Regions from separate parts of the Pseudarthrobacter siccitolerans genome, predicted to be linked through region 3. Evidence: riboswitches for the same ligand, from Rfam matches in the RefSeq annotation. Region 3 holds a riboswitch; each other region holds the start of a gene.
What was found. Region 3 has a riboswitch for S-adenosylmethionine ahead of QFZ36_RS10870 (DUF1737 domain-containing protein). Riboswitches for the same ligand answer to the same signal wherever they lie in the genome.

Region 1 (2,193 bases), 1.3 Mb from region 3:
AGCTACAACGATGACCTGCGCCTGGCCCATGTCCTGGCCGACTCCGTGGATGACCAGACCATGAGCCGCTTCAAGGCCCTGGACCTGCAGGTGGAGACCAAGCCTGACCTGACGCCGGTTACGGACGCGGACAAGGCCGCCGAAGAAGCCATCCGTGGCCAGCTGTCCCGTTCCCGCCCGCGCGACGCCGTGCTCGGCGAGGAGTTCGGCAGTACCGGCCACGGCTCGCGGCGCTGGATCATCGACCCCATCGACGGCACCAAGAACTTTGTCCGCGGTGTCCCGGTCTGGGCCACCCTGATTGCACTGGTGGACGAGGGCGAGCCCGTGGTCGGCGTGGTCAGTGCACCGGCCCTGGGCAAGCGCTGGTGGGCTGCCAAGGACATGGGCGCCTACATGGGCCGTTCCCTCGCCGCGGCCACGCGGCTGCGGGTATCCAACGTCTCCAAGCTCTCCGATGCTTCCCTGTCCTACTCCAGCCTGGGCGGCTGGAAGGAGCGCGGCAGCCTTGACAACTTTCTGGGCCTCACCGAGGACGTGTGGCGGACCCGGGCGTACGGCGACTTCTGGTCCTACTGCATGGTGGCCGAAGGCTCAGTGGACATCGCCTGCGAACCTGAACTGAACCTTTACGACATGGCCGCTCTAGTGCCGATCGTGGTGGAAGCCGGGGGGCGTTTCACGTCCCTGGAAGGCGAAGACGGTCCCTTCGGCGGCAACGCGCTGGCCACCAATTCCATCCTGCACTCCGAGGTGCTGCGCAGGTTGAACCCGGACCTGGACGACCTCCTGTAAGGCAGGTTACCGAAGAATCAGCGGCGGGCGCCTCCACGAGGAGGCGCCCGCCGTCGTTTCTTCGGCAAAAGAAGCCCTTCTCCGCCGGCGCGTAACAAAGCGCTTAACATTTATCCCGGCTTCAAACCTTCCCGCCCCATGTTCTACGCTCTTAAGCAGGTCACGAGTGCCAGCGCGAAACCCCGGTTTGCTGGCCGGCAACCCTCCAACCGCGGTGGGGTGCCCCGGGTGACGACCAGGCCGGTCCGGAGCGGATGCGGCAAGCGCGGATTCCCGGCTGTGGGAGTCCTTTTGAAGTGAGGTCTCTGTGACAACTGCCACCGTCTCCCCCAATGCCACTGCCGGTTCCGTTATTCTCCAGCCTGGAACCACCTTTGATGCCCGCCGCGCCGCCGCCGGCCGGCCGCTTGCTGCCGTCACCGGCGCCGAGATCCAAGCGCCGCTGATCCATGGCGGCCATGTCCGCTACGCAAACCTTGACTACGGTGCCTCCGCTCCTGCGCTCTCGGTGGTCTCGGCGTACCTCAACGAGATCCTGCCGTTCTACGCGAGCGTCCACCGCGGCGCGGGTTACGCGTCCCAGATCAGCACCTCGGTCTACGAAAACGCACGCGACATCGTCCGCGGGTTCGTGGGCGGCCGTCCGGGCGACTCCGTGATCTTCACCCGGAACACCACCGATTCGCTCAACCTGCTGGCCGGCTGCCTGCCCGCAACAGACGGGCACCCCGACGGTGACGTCCTCTACCTGGACATCGAGCACCACGCCAACCTGCTGCCGTGGCAGGGCGTCCCGCACCGCAGCATCGTTGCAGCCGACACCATCGCCGGCACCATCGAGGCCGTCCGGGCGGAACTGGAGCAGGGCGGCGTGAGCCTGCTCGCCGTCACCGGCGCGTCCAACGTCACCGGTGAGATCCTTCCCATCCGCGCCCTGGCCGCGCTCGCCCACGAACACGGCGCGCGGATCGTGGTGGACGCCGCCCAGCTGGCCCCGCACCGCCGCGTGGACATCGCCGCGGACGACGTCGACTACCTCGCCTTCTCCGGCCACAAGCTCTACGCACCGTTCGGTTCCGGCGTGCTCGTGGGGCGGGCGGACTGGCTCGACGCCGGAACGCCGCACCTCGCCGGCGGCGGCGCCGTCAAGGAGGCAAGGCTCGACGGCGTCAGCTGGGCCACCGGCCCGGCACGCCATGAGGGCGGCTCACCGAACGTCCTGGGCGCGGCCACGCTGGCCCGCGCCACCCAGGTGATCGCCGGGCTGGACCAGGAACAGTGGCACGCCCACGAATCCGCCATCCGGTCCTTCCTGGTGGAAGGCCTGCAGGACATCGACGGTGTGACCGTCCACCAGATCTTCAAGGACACCAATCCGGATACGGACACCATTGGCGT
Region 2 (2,193 bases), 1.9 Mb from region 3:
GCCATCGGCAGGTGACGCCGTTGTCACAAGCTGATGGCGGCCGAAGTTTGGAAGATCAGGCGCCCAGGCCGAAACCGGGCACACCACTGCGATGCCCGGGCGCCAGTGCCCGGGCATCGTAAGGAGGGTTAGATGGTGACGGCTCCGGTGGAGGTTTCGAAGGTGACGGACAGAATGCCGGGCGTTCCGTGCGGAGCCACCCAATCAACGGCCACATCCTCGAGCGGCTTCTCCACGGGCTCACCCAGCCACTCGGTGACGCGTGCCGCCGAACCTGCGATGGTGAGGCAGCTCATCTTGACGTTGCTGTCGTAGGCATTGGACGGGTGCAGGGACGGATCGCCCTCCCACTTGAGCATGTAGGGGACCTGGGGGTCGGCGATCAGGCCGAGGATGCCAATCTGCTGCCAGACGAGTTCGCGGCCGTCCGGAAACTTGCGGTTGCCGTTCACCGCGGAGCGTCCGAGCCGCTCCTCGAACGGGGCGAGGTCGTCCACTTCGACGCACCAGCCCATCCAGCCGCCGCCCGCAGCAGACCGCGCACGCACAGCCTGTCCGAAGGGGGCCTTGTCTGAAGCAGGGTGGTCCAGGACCTCCACGACTTCAAGGTACTTGTGGCCGGCGAGCGGGATAATCATGTTGCGGGTGCCGAACCGGGGGTGTACCCCACCCTTCACTGCCTCAACGCCGAGGGCAGAGGAAATTCGTTCGGTAGTGGCCGCCAGGCCATCGTGTTCACAGGCGTAAGAGACGTGATCCATGCGCATGCCATCATCTTGGCACTTTGTGATCGGGCTCTCAGCTAAGGGTACCCTTACTGGGATTTTCGCTGGTGAACCCCCATAAACCAGGGCCCGCGGAAATCTTCTGGACCATGTTCGTCACAATCCTGTCCGGCACCGGGTGCGTGTTCCTACACTGGGCTCAGGTCATGAGTGCCAGCATCAAGCCCCGGCTCGCTGGCCGGCAACCCTCCAACCGCGGTGGGGTGCCCCGGGTGAGGACCTGGCTGTCCGGCATGGGCTGGATGGCAAGCGCGGCCCGCAGTGCTTTCGAGCGTACCGGGCCCATGTCAAAGGAGCCTTGAATTGTCCAACGGATGGTCCTTCGAAACCCGCCAGATCCATGTTGGGCAGGAGCCGGACAGCGCCACTGGCGCCCGCGCCCTCCCTATCTACCAGACCACGTCTTTTGTGTTCCCGAGCGCGGAAAGTGCTGCCAACCGCTTCGCACTTGCCGAGCTGGCTCCCATCTATACCAGGATCGGCAACCCCACCCAGGAAGCCGTGGAACAGCGGATCGCCAGCCTTGAAGGCGGCCTGGGGGCCTTGCTGCTCAGCTCCGGGCAGGCCGCAGAGACGTTTGCCATCCTGAACATCGCCGAGGCGGGGGACCACATCGTGGCCAGCCCCAGCCTCTACGGCGGCACCTACAACCTCTTCGCCCACACCCTGAAGAAGTTCGGCATCTCGGTCACTTTTGTGGCGGACCCGGACAACCTGGACCAGTGGCGTGACGCCGTCCAGCCCAACACCAAGCTATTCTTCGGCGAGGTGGTTTCCAACCCGCGGCAGGATGTCCTGGACATTGAAGGCGTGTCCCGGGTTGCCCATGACGCCGGCGTGCCCCTGATCGTGGACAACACCCTGTCCACCCCCTACCTGATCAGGCCGCTGGAATGGGGCGCGGACATCGTGGTGCACTCGGCCACCAAATACCTGGGCGGCCACGGTGCCGCCATCGCCGGCGTGATCGTGGACTCCGGAAAGTTCGACTTCGGCAAGGACCCGCAGAAGTTCCCCGGTTTCAACACCCCGGACCCCACTTACAACGGGCTGGTGTACGCCCGCGACCTCGGAACAGACGGAGCGCTGGGGGCCAACCTGTCCTACATCCTCAAGGCCCGGGTCCAGTTGCTGCGCGACCTCGGTTCTGCGGTGTCGCCGTTCAACGCCTTCCTGATTGCCCAGGGACTGGAGACGCTGAGCCTGCGGGTGGAACGGCACGTGGCCAACGCCGTGGACGTTGCCCGGTGGCTGGAAGGAAGGGACGACGTCGAATCCGTCGCCTACGCCGGGCTGCCCTCCAGCCCCTGGTACGAGCGCGGCCGCAAGTACGGCCCGAAGGGTACCGGCGCCATCGTGTCGTTCAACCTGGCCGGCGGGGCCGAGGCCGGGAAGCGCTTCGTGGACG
Region 3 (2,193 bases):
GCATAAGTCGCGTAGAAGTTTTCCCCGCCGGAGGCCGTGAGCATCTCCTGGAGTTCGTTCTGCCGGGGAACGGTGTTGACCGCCGCGCCGCCGGCAGTGTCGTCGTGGAAAGCGGCCAGGCCCACCCAGTCCACGGCATCGTCCCCCGGATAGTACGGGGCGTAGGCCGCATCGGAGCCGTTCCACACGCCGTCACCGTTGGTATCGAGCAGGGCGAAGCCATCGCTGCCCGGCACAGGGGCGTTCCGGTGCCGGTCAAACGGATAGTCCTTCCTCAGGTACGGCTCCCACACCATCGGTGGGCGGCTGCCGTCGGTATCTTCAAAGGCTGCGGCGACGGCCTGGAAGGCGGACCGGTAAGCGGCAGGCTGCTGGCCCCACTCCACCCAGCTGGCATTCATGTCGGGGGCAAAGCGGATCAGCACCTGGCCCTTGAAGTCCGCCGTCAGCCTCCGCACGTCGCCGGCGAATGATGCGGCAGCTTCAGCGGTAACCTGGTCAAGCGGAACGTTGGGCTTCACCGTGAGCATCGCGTGGGCGCCCTGCATCCCGGACTGCTCCAGGAAGCCCCGGATGTCGTTCTCCTCCGATCCACGGAAGGGCAACGCGATGTCGTGCCCGAAAAGCGCCGGCGACGCGCCGAACCTCTCCGTAAAACCGGCCGCCGTGTCCTCGCCCCATTCGAGGACAGCGCCCAACAGCGGTTTGCCCTCACCCGGGAAGGTGTCTGCAGCATGGGCAGCTCCGGCGGGCAGCACCACTGCCAGGAGGGCAATCGTCACCGCGGCAAGAAGGGCAGCACCCCCGCGGACAGCCGACTGGCGGGTATGTTGTCCCCGGAAATTTTGCCAATGGAGTTGCGTGGGACGGCTCTCCAGCACGGCGGCTCGTGGCGTGCTGATGGGGACCCCCAGGAATTTTGCTCCGACGGCGCGGCGGCGCCCTGACAAGAACCCTATCTGGCGTGGAAAGCCGCGGCGGGCGTCGGTCGGCTTCGCTGCCCGTGGCGGTTCCCGCCGTCGTACGTTCCAGGAACCGCCGCGCAATCACCCAAGCTGCTTCAGCGGCGCTTCAGTTACGGAACATGACGACGACGGCGGTGCGGCCCCGCGCGCCAAGTGTTACGTTTTTGGGGAGTAATGAGTACCGGTGCCAAGCCCTGACTGGCCGGTCGGCAACCCTCCTTCCGCGGCGGGGTGCCTCAGGTGAATACTCGGCATATCGACCGATTCGAGCTGCAAGCGTGAGAGAAGGAGATCCGTCATGTCTGACGCACCTGCCCCTGAAGAGAAATTGTCCTACCGCCTCATCAGCGGGCCGGATGACCGTGCGTTCTGTGAGCGGATCTCGGCCGCGCTGGCAGAGGGGTATGTGCTGCACGGAAGCCCCGCAGCAACCTTCAACGGCAGCAGCGTCATTGTGGCCCAGGCTGTAGTCCTGCCGGCCGCCATCGCGTCCGCGGATGCCGCCGTCGCCACTGCCGTTGATGACCTTGAAGCAGCCAGCGAAGACCTCGAGTTCGACGGCGAGGGCCACGCATGAGCTATGCAGGAGACCTCACCCCCCAGGAAGCCTGGGACAAGCTGCAGCAGGGCGCCATCCTCGTGGACGTGCGCACCGAGGGCGAATGGGCCCACATCGGCATCCCCGACACAAAGGCCACGGACAATGATCCGCTGTTCATCCAGTGGACCTTCCCGGGCGGCATTCCCAACCCTGATTTCATCAAGGACCTGAGCCTGCAGGCCCCCGACAATCCTTCAACTGAGCTGCTCTTCCTCTGCCGCTCCGGGCAGCGTTCCATCGCTGCCGCAACCGCCGCCACGCAGGCCGGCTTCACCTCCTACAACGTGCTGGAGGGCTTCGAAGGCGAGCCGGACCGCTATGGAGAGCGCACCGTCAACGGCTGGAAAAACCGCGGCCTGCCAACCAACCTGGGAAAGAACTAAGTGACCTTCAACGAAGACGCCGCCGGCTGGAGCCCCGACACCCAGGCCGTCCGCGGCGGGCTGGACCGCACCAACTTCCAGGAAACCAGCGAGGCTGTGTTCCTGAACTCCGGCTTTGTGTACGAATCCGCCGCCGCTGCCGAACGGGCCTTCACCGGTGAGGACGAACGCTTCGTCTACTCCCGCTACGGCAACCCCTCCGTTGCTACATTCCAGGAGCGGCTCCGCCTCCTGGAGGGCACCG

Region 1: linked by a shared signal. The riboswitch ahead of QFZ36_RS04925 (aminotransferase class V-fold PLP-dependent enzyme) and the one ahead of QFZ36_RS10870 (DUF1737 domain-containing protein) in region 3 are both predicted to bind S-adenosylmethionine.
Region 2: linked by a shared signal. The riboswitch ahead of QFZ36_RS19760 (bifunctional o-acetylhomoserine/o-acetylserine sulfhydrylase) and the one ahead of QFZ36_RS10870 (DUF1737 domain-containing protein) in region 3 are both predicted to bind S-adenosylmethionine.

Annotation. Positions count from the first base shown of each region.
Region 1 is NZ_JAUSXB010000001.1:1,039,707-1,041,899, forward strand. It holds gene hisN (histidinol-phosphatase) at 1-795, shown strand, start outside; SAM riboswitch class IV at 954-1,067, shown strand; gene QFZ36_RS04925 (aminotransferase class V-fold PLP-dependent enzyme) at 1,103-2,193, shown strand, end outside.
Region 2 is NZ_JAUSXB010000001.1:4,264,631-4,266,823, forward strand. It holds gene QFZ36_RS19755 (VOC family protein) at 129-767, opposite strand; SAM riboswitch class IV at 928-1,043, shown strand; gene QFZ36_RS19760 (bifunctional o-acetylhomoserine/o-acetylserine sulfhydrylase) at 1,089-2,193, shown strand, end outside.
Region 3 is NZ_JAUSXB010000001.1:2,316,766-2,318,958, forward strand. It holds gene opgC (OpgC domain-containing protein) at 1-782, opposite strand, end outside; SAM riboswitch class IV at 1,136-1,250, shown strand; gene QFZ36_RS10870 (DUF1737 domain-containing protein) at 1,264-1,542, shown strand; gene QFZ36_RS10875 (rhodanese-like domain-containing protein) at 1,539-1,949, shown strand; gene QFZ36_RS10880 (O-succinylhomoserine sulfhydrylase) at 1,950-2,193, shown strand, end outside.